3 regions of the Paenibacillus sp. JNUCC 34 genome follow, and region 3 is predicted to be linked to each of the others. Evidence: riboswitches for the same ligand, from Rfam matches in the RefSeq annotation. Region 3 holds a riboswitch; each other region holds the start of a gene.

Region 1 (7,817 bases), 2.7 Mb from region 3:
GCGGGTCATCACCCATAAACTTCTCATAAATTTCGATAATGCCGCCGAGTTTTACGTCGAGTTCCTTAGGGTCTTTGTGGGAAAGATCCAGATACACCATGTTCTCTCCGTTAATTCCTAGTCCCTGATCGACGCAAACGTTAAATATTTCCCGTGTCGCAATATCCCGCGGCACCAGGTTACCATAAGCAGGATACTTCTCTTCAAGGAAGTACCAAGGTTTCCCGTCCTTATACGTCCAGATGCGGCCGCCTTCACCACGCGCGGATTCAGACATGAGGCGCAGCTTATCATCGCCCGGGATTGCTGTCGGATGGATCTGAATGAATTCTCCGTTCGCGTAATGCACACCTTGCTGATACACAGCGCTCGCTGCAGTACCGGTGTTAATAACGGAATTCGTCGTCTTACCAAAAACAATACCTGGGCCACCACTCGCCAGAATAACCGCGTCGCCCGGAAATGTACGGATTTCCATCGAACGCAGGTCTTGAGCTGAAATACCGCGGCATACGCCTTCATCATCAATAACAGCGTTCAGGAACTCCCAATTCTCGTACTTAGTTACTAGACCAGCTGTTTCCCAGCGTCGAACCTGCTCATCAAGCGCGTACAGAAGCTGCTGGCCTGTCGTAGCACCTGCATATGCTGTACGGTGATGTTTCGTACCACCAAATCGACGGAAATCGAGCAGCCCTTCCGGCGTCCGGTTAAACATAACCCCCATCCGGTCCATCAGATGAATAATGCCTGGTGCTGCATCACACATCGCTTTAACTGGTGGCTGGTTTGCCAAAAAGTCACCGCCGTATACGCTATCATCAAAATGTTCCCAAGGAGAGTCGCCTTCCCCTTTTGTGTTAACGGCTCCGTTAATACCGCCCTGTGCGCACACGGAGTGGGAACGTTTAACAGGTACCAGTGAGAATAAATGAACGTGAGCTCCAGCTTCAGCTGCCTTGATGGTCGCCATCAAACCAGCTAATCCACCGCCCACCACAATAATGTTAGATGCCATTTCTGTTCACTCCCCTTAGCTCAAAACTGTTTTAAACACATCAATAAAAGCTGTCGCCGCCTCGAACTCGGAGTTCTTGAATGCGGTCAAGGCAAGAATAAACAATACACTCATAAGAACGAACAAACCCATGCAGATGTATGAGGATACACGCTGCGCACGCGGACCAACCGTAATACCCCAGCTAACGAGGAATGCCCACAGTCCGTTCGCGAAGTGGAAAGTTGCCGAGATAACCCCGATCACATACAGTACAAACAGGATTGGAGTGTTAACAATACCATGCATAACTGCACCTAACTCATCGTGTGTGATCTTGCCAAGAGCGATCTGAAAACGTGTATCGTACATATGCCAGATGATAAATACAAACGTAATAACGCCGGTAATCCGCTGCAAAGTAAAGCGAATGTTCCGCTCAAAGTTGTAGTTGCCGATGTTGTTATTTGCTTGATAGGCGATGTACAAACCGTAAACGCCGTGATACAGAAGCGGCAGCCAAATCAGGAGCAGCTCCAGGAAAAATATGAGCGGTAGGCCGTTAATAAATTGGACACCTTTATCAAAGCCTTCCTTTCCACTATCAAAAGCCTTAAAGTTGGTGATCATATGAGTGAGCAAGAAGGCTCCAAGCGGTATGATACCAAGCAAAGAATGCAGCTTTCTGGAATAATACCCTTTCATAAGTTGACGTTCCCCTTTCCAATGTGTAGCGTTTTCATTAAGTCTCATCATAATTCATCAACCACATACTATCTACGCGTTAAACGCATTCAACGACAAAATGTCCCGCATTTCGTTTATTCTGTGAACATCTTGTGTCATATTTCATGTTACTCCTTTTTCTCTTATAATGGAATTGCAATATAATTATTAATCGTTATAATTTATACGCATAAGCTATTCATTTAGGATGTGAAAAATATTGTTCGAAGAATTGGACGTGTTCGCAGTCGTCGTTGAGCAGTCAAGCTTAAACAAAGCTTCCAAGCTGCTGAACCTTTCCCAGCCTGCCCTTTCCCGCAAAATCGCCAAACTCGAAGACGAACTTGGCGTTCAGCTCTTTAATCGGCGTGGAAAACGTCTGGAGCTTACTTCTATCGGTCAGCTTGCCTACACCTATGCTCTGGAACAACGCCAGCAGCAGTTGAAATTCATGCAGACACTCGCACATTATCGTGTGGAAGATCAGATTACAATCTCACTTGGAGCCAGCCTGACAACGCTTCAGACTACGCTGCCCCCGCTGATAAATGCCTTCATGGAACGTCATCCTACAGCCGAGATTAAACTAATCACAGGCAAGACACATGAAATCGTGTCATCCGTCCGTGACAAAAGAGTGGAAGTTGGCATCGTTGCTTCTTCCATTAATCAGCCTGGCCTTAACTGCATTCCGCTGTTCGACGATCATCTTGAACTCGTACTGCCGATTTCACATCCTTTGGCTGAGAGCCAAGAGGTCGGAATCGAACAGCTACAAGGCTTGCCGATGATCATCTTCTCAACAGGTACCTGGTACCGGAAGCTGACCGATGATCTGTTTCACCGCTGGGGGATCATGCCGGACATCCGCATGGAGATCGACTCTTTCGAAGCGATTGTGCGTCTCATTCCCACCTGTAAAGCGGCCGCACTCCTTCCCAAGTCCTATCTCCGACCTCAGCTGCTGTCGGATAACGGACTTGTTGACATCCACATTCCCGCTCTAATTGAGACCCGGCGAACGACCAGTCTCATTTATGGAAATCCCTCCGAGCTCAGCAATGCCGCCAGTCGTTGGATTGCCGAGACTGAAACATTGTTCCGCAAGCTTGAAGAGGACAAAAGCCAATAACCTGACCGAGAGAAATACGTCAGGTTATTGGCTTTATATGCCGATGATATACCGGCTATTGAATATAGATAGATAAATCCTTCGTTTCTACATATTTACGACTTCGCCCTCAAAGCGATCGATGTTCTCTTTTGCTCCTATAACAACCATAATATCGCCTGCACGCAAAATATCCATCGCCGTCGGGGCCACTATCACACCCGAACGTTGATTCAATGCCACAACACTGATCCCGTAACGGACACGGGTATTCAGTTCATTAAGTGTCTTGCCATCCATGCAGTCCGTCACCGTCATTTCCACGATCCGGTAGTCCTTGGACAGTTCGATGTAATCCAGAAGATTCGGCGTAACAAGTTGATGCGCAACTCGTATTCCCATATCTCTCTCCGGAAAAATAACCCGATCAACACCCAGTTTTTCCAACGCCCGGCCGTGCAATACGGATATTGCCTTGGCAACGACTGTGGCTACACCCAATTCCTTCAGAATAATTGCCGCCAAAATACTCGTCTGGATCTCGTCACCTATTGCTACAATGCCGCAATCAAAGTTCCGTATTCCGAGTGACTTGAGTACTTCTTCATCCGTCGCATCGGCAACTACGGTATGGGTGAGGAACTCACTCATGTCCTCGACCACTTCTTCATCCCGGTCGATTCCGAGTACCTCATAACCTAAATCCATCAGTTCAAGCGCCAGACTTGATCCGAATCGCCCTAGCCCTATTACCGCAAACTGCTTTGGTTTCATTTCTCTGCCAATCTCCTTATCCAATAATCATTTTTCCTTCTGGATGACGATACAATTCCTTACCCTTTTTAGGGCCTAAAGCATATGCAAGCGTTAGAGGCCCAAGACGCCCCGCAAACATCGTAATGCTGATCAGAAGCTTTCCGAATAATGACAAGTGGGGTGTTAATCCCATGGTCAGCCCCACGGTGCCGAATGCGGACGTTGCCTCGAACAGTATAGAGAGGAAACTACTGTCCTCTGTCGTTGACAGAATCATCGATACCGATATCACCAGTAGCAGTGCAAGCAGCGTAATGGTCAGCGCTTTAAGAACCCGTTCCTGAACCAGCCGGTACCGGAATAGCACAATCTCATCCCGCCCCCGCATCATTGCTATAACGGCAGCGATCATCATCGTGAATGTCGTCGTTTTAATCCCGCCCCCCGTTGATCCCGGGGAAGCTCCGATAAACATCAGAATAACCATGAAAAACTGTGTGGCCTGACGCAAACCGGTTATATCGAGCGTATTAGCTCCTGCCGTTCTCGGTGTGACCGATTGAAAGAAGGAGCCAAGAATTTTTCCACCCCAATTCAGCGATCCTAATGTTTTTGGATTCGTGAATTCAAATATGAATATGACAACTGCCCCTATCAAAATAAGCGCGCCTGTCATGGACAAAACCACCTTGGAATGCAATGACAGCCTGCGGTTTTTTTTATAATCAACCAGATCAGCCATGACAATAAATCCAATTCCTCCGGATACGATCAAGAACATAACTACAAAATTGACTAATGGATCATACACGTACCCGGTCAAGCTTCCAAAATGACCGAACAGATCAAATCCCGCATTATTAAACATCGTTACTGCATGAAATATTCCGTAGTACAAAGCTTTCCCGAAAGGCATATCAAATGCCCAGCGAAGGGTCAGTAGTAGTGCTCCACTAGCTTCAATCACCAAGGAATACAGCAGAACCCTGCGGATCAGTCGGACGATCCCCTCCATCGATGACTGATTCATCGCTTCCTGCAGGACAAGACGATCTTTTAATGAAATACGGCGCTTTAATGCAAGCGCAAATAGCGTGGCCATGGTCATGAAACCCAAACCGCCTATCTGTATCAGTAGCATGATGACTACCTGTCCGAATGAACTGAAGAATGTCCCCGTATCCACCACCACAAGACCGGTAACACAGGTCGCGGATGTCGCAGTGAATAAGGCATCCATAAAGTTCAGCGGTTCCCCTGTCGTGTTGGCAATCGGCAGCATTAGGAGCAAGGTTCCAATCGTGATAATTCCTCCGAACCCCATAACAAGAATCTGCGGCGGCGACAAGCGGAGCCAAAATAATTTGGAAGTCAACATATTCACCTCTTTAAAAAAAGTCAAAGAAAAAAAGACACTGGAAATCCAATGCCTTACGCGTTTGGGTTCCTGTGCTGCAGCCTACGAGGTTAGCTGACGGATTCGGGCATATCACAGGTCGCCCTATTCACTGCTATACAGCAGAGAAATTCACCCCAATTAAATGGTTCCCCCATTTTCGTTACGAAATTCGGCTGATCTATTAACATGATGTGATTATAACGCAATATCCTTAGGAACCCAAAGCCGATTTTAACGTAAATTAACTTAAAAAAGAGCGGAATTGGGCATATTCAAGAGTAGTAGCACATGGTTTTCTGAGGTTTTCGAAATCTTTCCTTCGTTTTCATCGTATCTTTCATAATTTTGAATGGGATAACCCGTTTGTTGCTTTCATATCTATGTTATATTGATTTATGTTTCCATGAAAGAAACGTTTCAAACGATTTCTAACCCCTATTACCAAGGAGGAATGACATGAATAAAGCAGGACAGCCCCTTAAACTTCAGTCGAACAAAAAACCTTTAATGGTGCTCGGGGCAATCGGCCTGATTCTGTTTCTAATTTTTCAGGTATTTCCGTCTACTGCCTCTGACACGCTAGAGGTAAAAACTCCCGAGTTAATCACCAAAAAGGCAGCGGCAGAAGCCGCCGAACGCTTCGTACAGGAACAGTTGCAGTACAACATCGCACCAGGTAAAGAACCTCTCGTTACATACCAATCCCGATCTGATGTATACGGATACCTATCCAAAGAAAAGTTGCTGACCGAATATAACAAAAAGTTCGAAAGCAAGTATCCTTATGATGTTTATCGCGTAAGGTTTGATCAAGGTGATGGGACAGCTTTAAATGTGGATGTACATATGCAGAACGCGGGTATCGCCGGTTTTTCCTTTGATATGGTCGGCTCTAGTTACAAAGGGGCCATGCTGCAGATGGGTGGCGTACGAAAGCAGATGCTCCTGATGATCGAAGGCGACATGTCACTAGCCGAGAAGGAGGCGCTTGCTGCACCTTGGCTTCACCGAGCGGGTTATGATACGTCCAAGCTTGAACGAATTACTGGCGAAGGGGAACCTGGTCTGAAATATGAGGACCCGGAAGCTAAGATCGGAGACTCTCGTCTTCAGCTGAACTTCTCCTTTGAAGACCGCCAACTACGTTCGTACGAGCCTGTATTTTCCGTTCCTAGTGCTCATACCGCCTATGTGGAGAAGCAGACGCTTAACGCTACCTTGCTTACAATGCTGGGCTACGGATTGTTTACACTCGTTTTGGGTATTCTGGCAATCGTCTACAGCGTAAAAACCAAAGCTCACACTTCATTTAAAAGAGGTATTTTCCTTGCTTTGCTATTGTTTGTTATTCAAATGCTGAACACTTATAACCTACTGCCGGTCTTTAAAGCAGACGGAATGAGCGATGCCAGCATTAAGGGTATCCTGATCTTTTATGCGGTCTACTCCATCGTATTCTCAGCCCTGCTCTACTTCTCACTCGTTGGAGGGAACGGATTATGGCGTAAGGAAGAGGGATTAAATCCATGGCCACGTGCCAAAGAACCCGGGTATGGCGTATACGTGCTGGAAAGCATGAAACTCGGGTATTTGTGGGCTTGCATTCTGCTTGGTGTACAGTCCCTGATCTTTATCGCGCTGGGTCTTACGCTCAACACCTGGTCTACAACAGATGCCTCACAATCACCTTTTAACATGTTGTACCCATGGCTGTTTCCGTTGATGGCCTGGTTTGCAGGTATATCGGAAGAGGCTGTCTACCGTCTGTTCGGTATTAAAATGGTTAAAAAAATCGTTCGTAACACGTTCGTGGCCAGCCTCATCACCTCGATCATCTGGGCTCTCGGTCACACCTTGTATCCGATCTATCCGGTCATATCAAGACCGATTGAGCTAGTCATCATCGGGCTTCTGTTCAGTTTCATCTTCTTGCGTTACGGATACATGGCCGCCGTATTCGCGCATGTGGTGTTCAACAGCATTCTAATGGGCTTCAGTCTCATGATGATGAACGATCCGGTTAACTTATGGATGGGGATCTTCTACATTATTTTGCCAGCCATCGTCGGTTACGTGATCTATAAATTCAATACACCCAAAATAAAAAAAGAAACGGCTTATCCGTCCACATAGGACGGAGGCCGTTTCTCTTTGTTCCAACAACATTACGACTCCTCATCACGCAGTGCGCTTAAAATCTCTTTGGCAAGTTTATCGCCTATAGACAGAGGCCGGAAGTCATCAATACTGGCCTCTTTAATCTTTTTGACAGATCCAAAATGCTTCAGGAGCATCTTACGCCGTTTCTCTCCGATTCCTGGAATTGAATCCAGCTTCGAGGTAACCATCGATTTCCCCCGCTGATCTCGGTGGAAAGATATCGCGAACCGGTGAACCTCATCCTGTATGCGCTGGAGCAAATAAAACTCCTGACTGTCACGAGGCAGCGACACAGGCTCCGGCGGATCACCCACCATCAGTTGAGCCGTCTTATGCTTAGCATCCTTAACAAGTCCGCAGACTGGAATGAACAGACCGAGCTCATTCTCCAGCACATCCACGGCTGCAGAAATTTGGCCTTTGCCTCCGTCCACTACGATCAAATCGGGCATAGGCAGATTTTCCTTAAGCACCCGCTCATACCGCCTCCGTATAACCTCTCGCATCGTCTCATAGTCGTCTGGCCCCTGCACGGATCGGATTTTATACTTCCGGTATTCCTTCTTGTCCGGCTTACCGTTAATAAACACAACCATGGCAGAGACCGGGTTCGTCCCCTGTATGTTCGAGTTATCAAACGCTTCGATCCGGTGCAGCGTGTCGAGACC
Region 2 (7,817 bases), 2.7 Mb from region 3:
GCCAGAGTTCGTGATAAGGTCAATCGGAAGCTCGCTTACCGGCACATCCGGATTGTTGTTCTTCCAGGACTCAATCGATGCTTTCGTTCTTTCCATCAGGTCTGGATTGGAGGGTGCGTAGTTGTTGCTTCCCGATCCAGCGCCGTTATACTCAATACTCGAGACCCTGCTATGGAAATATTTCGGGTCCGTAAAGTTTTGCCCGATGAGCTCCGAGCCAACCACTTTTCCATCGCTGTTCTTGATCAGGCTTCCGTTCGCATGATCCGGCATCAGAAGCTGCGCCGCGCCTGTCGTTACGAGCGGATAACAAATACCGCACAGGATGATAAATACAAGACTTGCTCTTAGAGCGGTACTAAACAAAAATCGGGCCGTATGAGCTTTTTTCGGATCATGGTTATTCATCGTTATTCGACCTTTCCATATCTATCTTTAGATTAATTTCCGCTCTGTCTCTTCATTAAATCCACAAATGGACAATCATATCAATCAGCTTGATACCGATGAACGGTACGATCACACCGCCCAGTCCGTAGATCAAAATGTTACGCTGCAGCAGCTTGGTCGAGCTCATCGGCTTATAAGCTACACCTTTCATTGCAAGTGGTATGAGCAGCGGGATAATAAGGGCGTTAAAAATCAAAGCCGATAAAATCGCGGACATAGGGGAACCCAGCCCCATGATATTCAGTGCGTTCATGCTCGGAATGGCTGCCGTAAACATCGCCGGAATGATGGCAAAATATTTGGCTATGTCGTTCGAGATACTGAAGGTGGTCAATGCGCCGCGGGTCATCAACAGTTGTTTCCCAATGGCAACCACTTCAATAATTTTGGATGGATCGGAATCCAGATCGACCATGTTGGCTGCTTCCTTCGCGGAGGTTGTGCCGCTATTCATGGCAAGACCAACGTCAGCCTGCGCAAGTGCCGGAGCATCGTTCGTTCCGTCACCGGTCATGGCGACCAGTTTGCCCTCGGCCTGCTCCCTGCGGATGACGGCTATTTTATCTTCAGGCTTACTTTCGGCGATGAAGTCATCCACACCTGCTTCCCGGGCAATGGTAGCTGCAGTCAGCGGATTGTCGCCGGTACACATTATCGTCTTGATGCCCATTTTGCGGAGCTGGTCAAAACGTTCCTTCATGCCTGGCTTCACCGTATCCTTCAGGTAGATGAGGCCGTAAATCTGGTTATCTACCGCCACAGCCAGCGGTGTTCCCCCTTCGGTAGCGATGGCGTCTCCTTTGGCAATCAGATCGGATGGGATCATGCCTCCCTGAGACTGAACCCAGGCTCTTACGGCATCGACTGCTCCTTTGCGAACTTTTCGGCCGTCTTTCAGATCCATACCGCTCATCCGTGTCTCGGCCTTAAATTCGATGAATTCGGCACCGGATGTAATGGATTCGTCAAATCCTAAGCTTTCCTTCTTCATCAGTTCGAGAACAGAGCGGCCTTCAGGCGTTTCATCCATAACTGAGCTTACAGCTGCCCACTGGGCAACAGAGCCGACAGGTTCCGAACCGACCGGGATAAACTGGCTTGCCATCCGGTTACCAAACGTGATCGTTCCTGTCTTATCGAGAATCATCGTATTGATGTCGCCGGCAGCTTCAACCGCTTTACCGGACATTGCCAGCACGTTGAACTGCGTTACCCGGTCCATACCAGCAATCCCGATTGCGGACAGCAGACCACCGATGGTGGTTGGGATAAGACAGACGAGAAGAGAGATCAGGACGGGAATCGAAAGCTCGATTCCGAGATATTTGGCGATCGGGGCAAGCGTGACAACCACAATCAGGAATATTAATGTTAGTACGGTCAAAAGGGTATTCAACGCAATTTCATTTGGTGTTTTTTGCCGGGATGCCCCCTCTACGAGCGAGATCATCCGATCAATGAATGACTCGCCGGGGTCGCTAGTGATCCGGACTTTAATCTGATCACTAACAACCCGTGTGCCGCCGGTTACCGAGCTGAAATCCCCGCCGGCCTCTTTAATAACCGGGGCTGATTCTCCGGTAATGGCCGATTCATCGACAGATGCCAGACCCGCGATCACTTCGCCGTCACCGGGAATCATTTCGCCTTGCGAGACCACCACGATGTCACCTTTACGTAAATCGGTAGACGGAACACGCTTGATGCCGCCGCCGTCCATAACCTTGTTGGCCGCGATTTCCTTCTTTGACTGCTTTAAGGAGTCAGCCTGAGCTTTACCACGCCCTTCAGCAAGAGCTTCGGCAAAGTTGGCAAACAAGACGGTTAAGAGCAGAACCACAAATACGGTCAGATTAAAGCCGATGCTGTCTTCTGTCCCGAAATAATGGGGAAAGATAGTCATGAGGAGGACAATAAATGTACCAACCTCGACAACAAACATCACGGGGTTTTTCATCATGGCAATAGGGTTCAACTTGATGAAGCTATCTTTTAACGACTGGCGAACCATATCTCCGTTTAATACCTTTTTTCTATTGTTATTCATTGGGATAATCCACCTTTTCTATTAACGGATCATTAAATGCTCGGCAATCGGGCCAAGCACCATCACGGGCAGGAATGTCAGCGCCCCGATGATCAGGACTACCGCAATCAGAATAAACGCAAACAGCCGGTTATCCGTGCGGAATGTCCCTAGTGTCTCAGGAATCCACTGCTTACGCAGCAGAGAGCCGCCTACCGCTAGAAGCGAAATCATCGAAATATAGCGGCCGAAGAGCATGACAAGCCCTGTTGATATATTCCAGAACGGCGTGTTATCCGCAAGACCTTCAAAGCCAGAGCCGTTATTCGCTGCCGAGGAAGTGTATTCATACAGCACTTGTGAAATGCCATGAAAGCCTGCGTTCGTAATGCCCGCTTGACCAGCGTCTGTCATGAGAGCGAGAGCAGTCGGCGCCAGAATAATGAAGGGATGAGCCAGAATGGCAATCGCAATCAGCTTCATCTCCCGGGCTTCGATTTTCCGCCCAAGAAACTCCGGCGTTCGTCCAACCATCAGCCCGGCGAGGAATACGGCCAGAATAGCGTACATTAACATATTCATCAGACCGACGCCTTTTCCGCCGAAGACAGAGTTCAGCATCATGAGAGACAACGGTGTTATACCGCCAAGCGGTGTCAGCGTATCGTGCATGTTATTGACCGATCCGGTTGTGGCTGCTGTGGTTACGGTCGTAAACAGAGCAGACTGGGCAATACCGAACCTGACCTCTTTGCCTTCCATATTGCCTTGGGAAGCATCGATTCCTAGTCGACTCATCGCCGGGTTACCATTCGATTCCGATACGTAGGCAAGTGACAGGAATCCGATGAACAGAACCATCATGGCCGAGAAAATAATCCAGCCCTGCTTGCGGTTTTTCGCAAATAAACCGAATGTGTAAGGCAGAGCCGCCGCAATACACCACATTGATAAAATCTCGATTACGTTAGTCAGCGGATTCGGATTTTCAAACGGATGAGACGAATTGACGCCGAAATGTCCACCACCGTTCGTACCCAGATGTTTGATCGATTCCAGTGCAGCCACTGGACCAACTGAAATTTGCTGCTCGGCGCCTTCAAGCGTCGTTACATTGATGGTAGGTTTTAAGGTTTGAGGAACATGCAGCGCAACAAGTAGCATGGCCACTGTAAAGGCCAGCGGGATGAACACCCGTGTATGTGCCTTAACAAAATCTTCGAAGAAGTTGCCTATCGTTGTTCCCTTGCTGGTAATTGCCCGAATGAACGCGATAGCGACACATAAGCCGGTAGCAGCGGAGGTGAACATCATCATGGTGATGACGGCCATCTGCGAGAAGTAGGAGAGACCCGATTCTCCGCTGTAGTGCTGCAGGTTTGTATTGGTCATGAAACTGATAATAGTATTGAACGATAGCGTTGGCTCCATATTGTCAATTCCGTTTGGATTGAACGGCAGTATCTTTTGCAGTCGTAGTATGAGATACCCGGCTGCAACCAGCACAATATTGGTCATCACAAAGCTGATTGCATATACCTTCCAGGTCATGCCTTTGCGCTCTTTAAGTCCGATCAACGCATAGATCGGTTTCTCCGCCCAGGAGAACCATTTATCCGTTCCGTTCGCTTCATTGCGAAATACATTATATACGTAGGTTCCGAGAGGCTTAACGAGCAGCACCAGAACCAGAATAACGATGGCAATTTGTACAATGCCCATGATTGATTGCTTCCTCCTTCAATAACACCCCTAGAATTTTTCCGGGTGAATCAGCGCGTAAATCAAATACAGAAAAATAAAGATCATAAATGCGATAATGATGATCATTGGTTATCAGCCTCCGGTTCATTGACCACGCGTCCGCACCAGGATAAAAATAAGGTGAACAGTGCGTAGGTTCCTCCCAGAATGAGCACCATGCACAGATCCTGCATGTAAATCCCTCCAAAATATTTTTTGAAAGATTATGAATATGGTCTAGCTGACGAGTGATGAAATTAAGAAGGAAACATTGGTATGGTTCGTATGCAGCACGATATCTGCGCCAAGTCCTTTATAAATTAATCTCGGGTTGCTTGAATGAGTGATGACATAGATCGGATCCAAAGTCCAAGTACGGCAAATCCGCAAGTAACGGCAGCACAGGTTCAGACTGCTTTCAAACAGAAACACCCTGCCGACGGAAAACTCGGGAATGATCCAGGTTTGTTCATCGGTGGTGTCGATCAAGATCATGTTGTTTTTGGCTCCGAGCTTATCCAGACGATCTTGCTCTACCCGGTTGTTCACGATGGCTGCAAACGGAATTTTATTTCGGATAAGCTGGAGTACGAATTCCTCCCCTGCCTTGGTTGGAGCGGATACGATGATCAGATCCTGCGGTTTTTCCATGTTTTCTCCTCCTATTTGTTAGAAAGAGAAGGCAACAAAAAAGAAGCCTCAGGGAAGGAGAGTCACTCTTCCCGCGGCTTCTGATGACACAGTGAAATACACCGTGCCCTGCACACGACAATCGTTGCCTCTCTCGATACGCTTACGAGGTTAGCTGACGGATTCGGGCGTGAGAGTCGCCCTACCCATAGGCAGGTATTCTGCCGATGTGATTCACCCCTGGAAGAAAAGCAAGTCTCCCGTTTGGTTCCCCCGTTCCTTTTCCATTCAAGGATTCAGCGAATAAAAAAGCACTTTGCAAAAAACCACAGAGACATTAAGCCCTGTGGTCGTGTTTCTCGATCACAAGCTTCATCATCCTCTCCTTGTGAGCAGACCGCGTCAATTGAATGCGTGACTGCTTAACTCAACGCTTACGAGGTTAGCTGTCGGATTCGGGCGGTGAGAGTCGCCCTACCTGATCCGATTCCATAGAGTCTTCGGATCAAGATTCACCCCTGAAGATGTTCATGGTGGCTCTCACACCACCTGGTCCATCTCCTTGTTTGGTTCCCCCGCTTCCCTTGCCCAGCAAGGGAATTCAGCGATTCATGTGAAAACATTGTTCATTTCATGATTCGTATCATACGTCTGGCGGTTCGTAATGTAAATCGAGGGAGAGGCACATTTGAGGTGTTTTTTAACAGGATATCGGGGGAAAGGGGGATTGGTCACCAGAATACTGCTCCATACTCTGTATTTCTCTGTATTTCGTTGATTTCTCGTAAAGTGGCAAGATACCGTGTATTTGTATGGATAATCGATGTCAAGCCCTAATGTACACGTTTTCTTTTGGCTTTTTCGTCGATATTTTGAATTTTTAGACCATAAATGAACATTTACTTTGAAAGGGCAATGACGTATGATTCATCCGAATTTAACCATGATCTAAACGCTGAGCTCTCTAAAGGGAGTCGGGGGAACCCGGACAATGAGCAGGTTTCAGAGCAAACGGACTCAGGAGTATCTATAAACATGCATTCACATTTCCATAGTACTGGTCAAGCGTCTCACGCTCCGGTAACATAGAGGGTAACAAATGTACAAGGAGGAGCTATGCTTCTACAATTCGGTTACTCCCAGTATGAGAGCAAAGTATATGAAACACTTGTGACGAGCGGCGAGGCGATGGATGCATCGAGTATCGTGAAGTTGTCCGGTGTTCCGAAGGCTAAAATTTATGAGGTGCTGGACCGGTTAGTGGACAAGGGAATTGTCATGGATACGGTATCTGGCAAAAAGCGTACCTATACGGCACTCCCTGTGGAAGCCGTGATTGATAAACTGACGCATGAGTTTGAGAGTGACATTAAGGAGCTTCGCTCGGCGGGGGTCCGCAAAACGGTTGTGGATGATCAGGTGTGGAGTCTGAAATCGCACAGCTCGATCCAGGCGTTCTGCAAACAGATGATTGAGGAAGCGCAGGAGTCTGTTCTCGTCTCAATGTGGAGCGATGAGTTTAATGAAATAACCGATCTGCTGGACCGGAAAGAGCGGGAAGGTGTGCGCGTTGAAGCTTTGGTGACGGGGGATGACCATCCGGAAGTGTCGCTGTCCAAGCTGTATGTGCTGAATCCTACGGCGGATCACGATAAGCTGGAGCGGTTCATGCTTCTGGTGACAGATACGAAGCAGCTTCTATTCGCAGGCGTCGAGCAGGGCAGCTGGCAGGCAATCCGGACGCAGGCACAGCCCTTTGTGAAGGTGTTTGTTGAATTTTTCTACCACGATATGGCATTGACTGCATTCAGTCGTAAATATCCGGAAGAGATGTTCAAAGACGAAGAGATTAAAGCGCTTTTGCTCCGGCTGCGCTATTAAACAAGGACAGAAAGTATGGAGGAATGACTACTCCGTGCAGTCTCTCACAACAGCAAAGGGGCATCCCACAGGTCAATGGACCTTTTGGGATGCCCCTTTAAGTGTGTACAGTATGAGTTTGAACCAAACTTACAACTGCTCTGCGGTTCGGGACGAAGCAGCAGCTCCATCCTTGTCAGGAGCAGAACGGCGAGTTAGCGAGAATAACGCGACACCGAAGGCAACGGTAGCAATGATACCGCCGACCCAAGGGTTGTGGGCTACCGTGTGGCTCTGATCAATAACGGTACCGCCGATGATTGAACCGGCAGCGATTCCTAGGTGAAGCATGGAGGAATTCAAGCTAAGCTGTGTTTCTGCATTGTCTGGAGCCAGCTGAAGCAGATAAGTCTGCTGAGCTGGAGAAATGGCCCAACTCAGCGCACTCCATATCATCATGGCTATTAGGAACACCCAGAACGAGATTTGAGCTGTGAGCATGACCACGAACATCGATACCGAGAAGCAGGCCACAATGGTGAGGATTGAACGTTTCGTACCGAAACGGTCAGATATCCAGCCGCCGACCCCGCCGCCTGTTACGGCTGCGATGCCGAACAAAAAGTAAACGACACTCATCATGTCGTTGCTGACGTCGAATGTGGACTGTACATAAGGCTTCAGGTATCCGTACAAAGTCAGATGACCGGTGAGCAGCAGCAGGACGATAAGCTGGGCGCTGATAATCTTGCTGTTCTTCAAGGACGCAAGCTGTTCACGAAGCGGTACTACCGGGTTCGGAGCTGTGCGTGTCGTGAATAACGCAATGCCGGCCATAGATAGCAGGCTAAGAATCGCAATGACGAGAAACGGAGTCCGCCAGCCGTAAGCATTACCGATCACCATGCCGAGTGGTACCCCGAGTACAAGTGATCCGCTGATTCCCATATAGATAATTCCGATCGCGCGACCTTTGTGCGATTCCGGAACGAGCGAGGCTGCCATGGAGACGGACAGTACAACGATAACGGATCCGCTCATAGCGGATAATGCACGGGCTGCGATGATTGCTGCATAACTTGATGTGAAAGCTACGATCAGATTACTG
Region 3 (7,817 bases):
TGGCTTCAAATGAAAGCGCTTGTAATTTTGACCAGACGTAAATGTCATTAACAAAACCTCCTTGGATTATAAAAATATGCTTCAAGTGAACATCATCTTACTAATATGTATACAGTTGTGATATCACCTCCTAGAAATCTATGAGTTGTAATCATGCTATATAAACTCTGCTGGAGTCTATACCATACCAACTATGGATTCATTTGGTATTTATAATTACTATTTTTAGATAATCACTAAAAAATGTAAAGGGTAAATTTGTCTTCTTGGGGGAGACAATCTTGTAGTATTTAATGTGGAGAGAAATGTGTTAACACATAAATCTGCATGTCAAAAAAGCCGAGATCCATGAAACAGATCTCGGCTCTTGAATTGATTTATCAATAGTTTTTAATCTCTCTGATCAAACGGCCAGAAGGGAAGAGATTCCACGGATGCAACGTCGGTGGCATGGATTCAATCCTAATTTCTTCCTTGCTCACAGGATGCGGGAAACCGACAAATACCGACCATAGTGCAATCTGTTGACCTACCTTATTAAGACCGTTACCATATCTCTGATCACCATACAATGGCCAGCCTGCATGGCTTAACTGAACCCGAATCTGATGAGGTCTCCCTGTATGAAGCTCCACTAGAACGAGACTCATACCGTTTTCAGTCGCAAGCACCGTATAATCGAGTATCGCTTCCTTGGAGCCTTCTGTTCCTTTAGGGACAACGCGAACCGTGTTGCTGCGGCTGTCTTTGTACAGCGTATCTACCAGTCTGCCGGAAGGCTGCTTGGGCTTGCCATGCACTACCGCTGCGTATAGTTTGCGGAAGCTTCTGCTGCGGACAGACTCCGATAAGCGGGAGGCCGCTTTGGAGGTTTTGGCAAATACCATAGCACCGCCGACTGGGCGATCCAGTCGGTGAACGAGACCAAGGTACACGTTACCTGGCTTGTTGTACCGGACCTTGATGTCATCTTTGAGTATCGTAAGCATGTCTGCATCACCGGAGGCATCCTCCTGTGAAGGGATATTTACGGGCTTGCTGACTCCAAGCACGTGGTTATCCTCATAGACAATCGGTACCTCAGGATAATTGGCTTTCTGATCATTCATACTCTACGACTCCCAGCGTCCCAGAATTCCACAAGGCAGATTAAGTCCGGAGTTGGTGATCGGCAGGCCGATCTCGCCAGCGCTGATGCTGCCGCCGTATCTTGGCTGCATGGTCATGGACAGCATATTTTTAAGCACGGTAGGTGAAATACCCGTTGTATAGGAGTTAATCAGCATGAAGAGCGGATTATCTGACAGGATATCGAGGCAGCTTTCCAAGAATGGATACAAGCTTTGCTCGAGCTTCCAAGTTTCTCCGCTTGGACCCCGGCCGTAGGATGGGGGATCCATAATGATAGCTTCATACTTGTTCCCGCGGCGCTGCTCACGTTGTACGAATTTGAATACGTCATCCGTGATGAAGCGGACAGGGCGGTCTGATAGACCGGACAAAGCCACGTTTTCCTTCGCCCATTGTACCATGCCTTTTGCTGCATCTACATGAACTACCTGTGCGCCAGCATAAGCTGCAGCAACGGTTGCTCCTCCAGTGTATGCGAACAGATTGAGCACACGGATTGGACGACCGGCGTCCGAAATTTTGTTCATCATCCAGCGCCAGTTAGCAGCCTGCTCAGGGAACAGACCGGTATGCTTAAAGCTCGTCGGACGGATGTGAAATTTAAGCTGGTCATAGGAGATGTTCCAACGCTCAGGAAGCTGCTTCTTCATATCCCAGCTTCCGCCGCCCGATGAGCTCCGGTGATAATGGCCGTGAACGTTTCTCCATACACTACTGTCATTGTTGAGCGGCCAAATAATTTGCGGATCCGGGCGGCGCAGAATAACATCGCCCCAACGTTCGAGCTTTTCTCCGCCTCCGGTATCTATAACTTCATAATCTTTCCAATCATCAGCTAAATACATGTTGAAAACCATCCTTCAAATTGTCATTTAAGCTTTATTGTACAACATTTACCGCCGACATTGCCACAAATCTGGTTATGGCGCTGATTGATGAAGGATTGTTGTTTTTATTTATTGAAGCGATTCATTCCATTTCCAAAAAGGCGTCGGAATAGCAGAGCTCGCCCTTGAAACGGTGTAGAGCACCTTCCTCGATTTCGTAAACCATAAAGACCTCTTCCGGAACCTCGAACTGTTTCAATTGAAAGCCATAATCACCTGCCTTAACAAATCCAAATTGCGGATAATACGAAGGATGACCGATCAGAAATACTAACGGGATGTTGAATTGCCGGCATCTGTTCAGACCTTCTCGAATTAACGCCCCGCCAATCCCCTTACGCTGTAAGGTCGGCTCAACGGCGAGAGGGGCGAGACAACCTACTTGATATGATTGATCATCATCTAATACTTCAGTTAAGCTGAACATGATGTGCCCGGTAATTTGTCCATCTGCCTCGGCTACGATGGACAAATCCGGAATAAAGTCTTCGGTGTCACGGATACGTTCAACAAGTCGAGGCTCAGCCTCATTCTTAAACGCGTTTTTCAGCAGTTGTTCTACTTGGGTGTAATCCTGGATTTTTTCTGTTCTTATCATAGTTATGTCCTCCTTTAGGATTCAGGTTTTATTTCAATGGTTAGTCCCTCGACATGCTTTCGGTTCATCAACTTCCGTTTCTTGCGGTTCTCTTTACTCTCAAAAACGATATCCATGTCATAGTCTTCAGGATACAGATCTTTACCTGCAATATGCAGTGTGAGGCGTTTGTGGTTGATTTTGATCTTTTGTTTTTGGATCATCACGCCAACCATACCGCGCGAATCTTGAGTTTCACAGACGATACCCGTCCTGTTCAAGGACGATACGTACACGCTGTCTCCGAGCTCATAATTAGTGGATTTCGAGCTATGATCTTTCTCATGAATTCGACCTTCGCTGTGAGGCGTTTCCTCGGATCGTTTTTCTACATCGTGACTTGATTGATCAGAGAAATCATCCTCATCAGGACTGTGACTTTCCTCAATAGATACATCTTCCGGATTGTCTTCATTAGCAGGCACATGAATCTCATCTGTATGGGATTCATTCGTGGAGACGTTGTAACTTGGGAACATCGTATTGTCATGTCCTACACCAGCTTCAGAAATTTCTCGGGAACGTGCAATGATTGCTGAAGGAATCCCCAATTTCTCAGCAATGACAAAAGCATAGCTTTGTCCGGCCTCTCCGATTTTCAACCGGTATTTCGGTTCAAGTGTCTCTGTGTCAAACTCCATTCGTGCGTTTTCGAACCCAGGAGTTATACGTGCAAAATTTTTGATTTCTGTAAAGTGAGTCGTAACGACAACCGTAGCCCTGCGGCGATGCAGCTCTTCCAGCACGGCGATCGAGAGGCCGATACCTTCTCCAGGATCCGTGCCTGAAGCCATTTCATCCAGTAATATCAGCGTTTTGTCATTGGCGGTTTGTAAAATATGATTGACGTTTCTTATATGAGCCGAAAAGGTGCTAAGCGCATGTTCAATGCTTTGACCATCTCCGATATCGACTGAAATCTGTTCATATATGCTGCATTGACTGCCTTCCTGAACAGGGATGAGCAGACCCGACTGAACCATCATGGTTAATAGACCAACGGTTTTGAGTGTTAATGTCTTACCGCCTGTATTTGGACCTGTTATGATCAGGGACTTGTAGTTACGACCGATTGCAAAATCCAGTGGGACCATACCTGGCCCCAACAGAGGATGGGTGGCCTGCTTGAGCGCAATGATCCCCTGATCATTAAGTTCCACGTTTCGTCCGCTGATGGACAGGGCGTATTTACCCCTCGCGATAATAAAATCGTACATTCCGACAGTATCTGCATTCAGCTTCAATTCGTGACTGTATCTCTCAGCCGTTTCGGTCAATGCACTGAGCACTTTGGTCTCTTCACGGGTTTCTTCGGATTGCAAAAAGCTCAGCTCATGTTGGAGGCTTGCGACATCACTAGGCTCGATATAAACCGTTTGTCCGCTTGCCGATTCATCCAGCACGACCCCGTTAACTTGCTTGCGGTGTTCTTTCTTGATGGGCAGAACATACCTGCCGTTACGTTTGCTGACCAGACTTTCCTGCATGATGGCTCGGTGTTTGCTGAGTAAACTGTCGAGTTTTCGCTTGACTCGCTCTTCAGATACAGCGATTTTTTTGCGGACTCTCGCAAGCTCCTTACTTGCACCATCAACAACACGGCCGCTATAAATACAGCGTTCGATTTCTGAGAGCAATGAAGCGAGTTCATACATTGAAGTGGCGTATGAGGCTATCTTTGGAGCAATTTCGCTCTTGGTGGCCATATAACGTATGAGCTGCCTGCAGCTGCGTAGGAATTGTTGGATATGGCCGAAGTCGCGTTCACTAAGCACATAACCGGTCCCCAGCAGCTGTTGAACAGGTTCTATTCCCTCCAAGGAAGGGATGGGTATACTTGCCCCAGCACGGAGTAGTGTACTGGCTTCAGAAGTTTCATCCAGCCTATGCCGGATTACCTTGAGCTGGGTGAGAGGGGTCATTTCACGAATGTGATTTTTCCCGAGATATGAGACGGCAAAGCGTTCCAGTTCGGTTTGGACCTTGTCGAATTGCAGTAATTTCATTGTAGCTAAATTCATTTGTGATCAAACTCCTTTGTATTGGTGTATATTTGCCTGAAAGAGCCCGTGAAAAACAAAAAAAGGCAGAGAATGAACGTAGGTTCACTCTCTGCCTTTAGTCAGTCCGCCTTGAAATTGATCGTCTCCATAGGAAATAGAGCTGCCAGCACTTACTGTACGCAGTCCTATTTACCAAAAAATCCGTGCTGAACTCAGCACGGATGAAAAGACGCCAAAACAGGATAGACCTCCCGGGCTTCAATTGATATCCGTTGTTCTTAACTAATTACACAGATGGAAAAAACCATAAGAAAATAAACATAGCCTTTTCAGGCCATGAAAAAAAGGGTTTTTCCAATCATATGAAATTTGGTTAGTTAAGAACGACCACCGACATCAAAATCTCTCCTTATTAAGAGGGTATGACATTAATATACGGTTTCTTTTTGGAAAAAGTCAAGCGAGGTTTTCATTATATATGTATATGGTGAAGTCCGAATTGTTATAAGAGGTTGTTCAAAAAGTCCGCTTTTGATCACGAAGTGAATCAGGAAGTGGGCTCGGCATCGAATCTTGAATTCAGCCGGTCCTAAGTGGATGCTTACGAAGTATGTTTCCTCCGGAAACATTTTAGGTGCTCACGTACCCAAAACAGCTGATGCTTCCGAAGACGTTTTCTACGAAAACGTGCAGCTCCGCTCCTCAGTCCCTAGCTTCATCCAACTCAAGCGTTTTGAAAAAACGCACATCGGAAGCATATGCTTCGGTGCTGAAAACCGACCTTTTTGAACACGTACTATAAGTATCGAAAAAGTATCAATTTCGCTCTAAAAGTTACAATCTGTTCATAATTTCATAAAATGGACACAATTTCGACCTATATCAAAGAGCTGGGTATGTTACTTTATAATGGTTAACTTGGTTTATTAAGTGCTGAATCCAGACGAGCATAACGTTTGGTACGGGGGAGCTTTATTTGGGGTGAATGTTTATTTGAAAATATAAACTAGGAAATACCTCTTTCCGAATCCGTCAACTAACCTCGGAAGCAACAGGGAGGAAAACATCATGAATAACTTACTGAAATCGGTTTTACTTTCAGGGGCCATTGTCGCCTCGACTCTCGTACTTAGCTCTGATCCAGCGAGCGCTGCTACTTCTTCCATTAAGGTACAAATTAACGATTCCTTAGTTTCTTTTCCGGACGAGCAGCCGTTTATTGACAGTAAAGGATTCACTCAGGTGCCTATTCGAATGATCGTAGAAAAAATGGGCTCCACCGTAAACTATGAAAAGATTAGTTCTACGAGCTCTAAAGTAACGATTAAAAAGGGAAACACCACCATCGTACTAAAATCCGGTTCCAATATTGCTTTAGTCGGTTCTAAACAAGTTGTCATGGACACGAGCATGCGGATCGTCGATGGCCGTTCTTTTGTTCCCGTTCGGTTTGTATCAGAAACGTTTGGCTATTCTTTGAAGTGGGACTCTAAAAACAAAATTGCTATCATCAGTACGGATGGAAAAAATTATCCTCCTGCCTGGACAGCTCCAAGCACTTCCCAAGGAAATCAGGCTGTATCACTAGCTAAACAATACCTTGGGACCAAATACGTTTGGGGAGGTGCCTCGCCATCCACCGGATTTGATTGCTCGGGTTATGTGAAGTATGTGTATGGTAAAATGGGTGTCAGCTTGCCTCATAGCTCCGTGTCGATGCATGACAATTACGGAACTTCGGTGTCAAAGAGCAATTTAAAACAAGGGGATCTCGTATTTTTCATTACTAACAAAGTTTCAACATCTCATGTAGGCATTTATATCGGTGATAATAAATTTATTTCTGCCACTAGCAGCGGAGTAACAATTGACAGCATAAACAGCTCCTATTGGGGACCTAAATATAATGGCGCAAATCGGATTTTAAAATGATTTTTATATAACAAAAAAAGGGGTTGTCTTCTGGTCATCTGTGATGACTTGGGGACAACCCCTTCTTTATGTTAATAATAGGCATACACCCTGTATTGGGCGTATGCATACAATGAGGGTAAGGACGATAAAAGGAGTGAACATATGACAACAACATACCCGAGTCATCATGTCGTTTACCAATGCGACCAACATACCGCGCATTTAATGAAACAACACAAGGAAAAAGTACATCATGCGATGAATAACATGGTCAATCGAAAAGTGCAAGTCCACACGGTGCATAATGAGATTATTGTGGGTGTGGTAGTAGGGGTGGATGTGGATTTTGTGTATTTGAGCATGGATCCACTTGACGACATGCGTGGTTTCTTTCCGGGATTTTCCCCTGGTTTCAACCCTCCGGGACCTATTGCCCCTTTCAATCCTATTCTGCCGCTGGCCTTGTTTAATCTGCTGACAATAAGCCTGCTGTTATAAAAAAGATCCGCAGGAAGGAGGAAATTACAACCAAAACCTGCGGAATTCTCGCAGGTTTTTTGGTTATAGAAATAAATTGGCGTATAAAAAAACAACATATTCCGGATTTGTCCACATAACCATTTACAGAATGGATTAGAGCGAGTGTACATCCATTCGTCATTCAATCCGGATCTCAATCTAGAGAGGAGGAGGGGCTGTTTGTCATCCACCCCAGAAGGGAAATACCTATCCAATCAAAGGACTATGTCCAAGAGGAAGTTCAGATTTACACGTAATGATTGGATGGGTTACTTGTTTAGTGCTCCTTTGATTGTCGGTGTGCTTGCTTTTGCCATTTATCCGATGTTTGCTGCACTGTTTATGAGTTTTCACCAGACATCAGGCCTTGCTTTGAATGGAAAATGGGTAGGTATGAGCAATTACAGTTATGCTTTAGAAGACTCCTTATTTTGGCAAGCGCTTACAAACACCTTTGTGATGGGCATCTGGTCCGTACTGCTTGGCATTGCCCTGTCGTTCATTCTCGCAAGTCTGATCAACAATTTGAAATGGCATCTGGGAAAAAATTTTTTTAAAGCGGTCTACTTTCTGCCTAACGTAGTATCTGGAGTCGCAACAAGCCTGTTATTCTCATTCTTGTTCTTTCCTTCAAAGGAAGGGTTGATCAATTTCGTGATCAGTTTTATCGGTCTTGAGCCGGTTGGCTGGTTTACGAATCCGGAGGTTTCCCGGTACAGCATTGTA

The links. A riboswitch is a leader RNA that binds a small molecule or an ion and turns the genes downstream of it on or off. The one in region 3 is predicted to bind cyclic di-AMP.
Region 1: it holds a riboswitch for cyclic di-AMP, as region 3 does, so the genes downstream of both, AC2TF5_RS04385 (TrkH family potassium uptake protein) here and AC2TF5_RS17005 (C40 family peptidase) in region 3, are expected to answer to the same signal.
Region 2: it holds a riboswitch for cyclic di-AMP, as region 3 does, so the genes downstream of both, AC2TF5_RS01160 (hypothetical protein) here and AC2TF5_RS17005 (C40 family peptidase) in region 3, are expected to answer to the same signal.

Annotation. Positions count from the first base shown of each region.
Region 1 covers NZ_CM177770.1:958,903-966,719, reverse strand. The annotation lists gene sdhA (succinate dehydrogenase flavoprotein subunit) at 1-1,018, opposite strand, end outside; gene AC2TF5_RS04400 (succinate dehydrogenase cytochrome b558 subunit) at 1,034-1,702, opposite strand; gene AC2TF5_RS04395 (LysR family transcriptional regulator) at 1,944-2,855, shown strand; gene AC2TF5_RS04390 (potassium channel family protein) at 2,943-3,608, opposite strand; gene AC2TF5_RS04385 (TrkH family potassium uptake protein) at 3,625-4,968, opposite strand; cyclic di-AMP (ydaO/yuaA leader) riboswitch at 5,032-5,174, opposite strand; gene AC2TF5_RS04380 (CPBP family intramembrane glutamic endopeptidase) at 5,446-7,122, shown strand; gene uvrC (excinuclease ABC subunit UvrC) at 7,155-7,817, opposite strand, start outside.
Region 2 covers NZ_CM177770.1:253,420-261,236, forward strand. The annotation lists gene kdpC (potassium-transporting ATPase subunit KdpC) at 1-408, opposite strand, end outside; gene kdpB (potassium-transporting ATPase subunit KdpB) at 464-2,497, opposite strand; gene kdpA (potassium-transporting ATPase subunit KdpA) at 2,519-4,198, opposite strand; gene AC2TF5_RS01155 (potassium-transporting ATPase subunit F) at 4,229-4,306, opposite strand; gene AC2TF5_RS01160 (hypothetical protein) at 4,457-4,870, opposite strand; cyclic di-AMP (ydaO/yuaA leader) riboswitch at 4,994-5,161, opposite strand; cyclic di-AMP (ydaO/yuaA leader) riboswitch at 5,266-5,466, opposite strand; gene AC2TF5_RS01165 (TrmB family transcriptional regulator) at 5,966-6,730, shown strand; gene AC2TF5_RS01170 (MFS transporter) at 6,860-7,817, opposite strand, start outside.
Region 3 covers NZ_CM177770.1:3,638,396-3,646,212, reverse strand. The annotation lists gene AC2TF5_RS17030 (lytic polysaccharide monooxygenase) at 1-48, opposite strand, end outside; gene AC2TF5_RS17025 (RluA family pseudouridine synthase) at 381-1,109, opposite strand; gene AC2TF5_RS17020 (class I SAM-dependent methyltransferase) at 1,113-1,976, opposite strand; gene AC2TF5_RS17015 (GNAT family N-acetyltransferase) at 2,101-2,616, opposite strand; gene AC2TF5_RS17010 (endonuclease MutS2) at 2,631-4,676, opposite strand; cyclic di-AMP (ydaO/yuaA leader) riboswitch at 5,580-5,724, shown strand; gene AC2TF5_RS17005 (C40 family peptidase) at 5,727-6,590, shown strand; gene AC2TF5_RS17000 (hypothetical protein) at 6,735-7,070, shown strand; gene AC2TF5_RS16995 (carbohydrate ABC transporter permease) at 7,272-7,817, shown strand, end outside.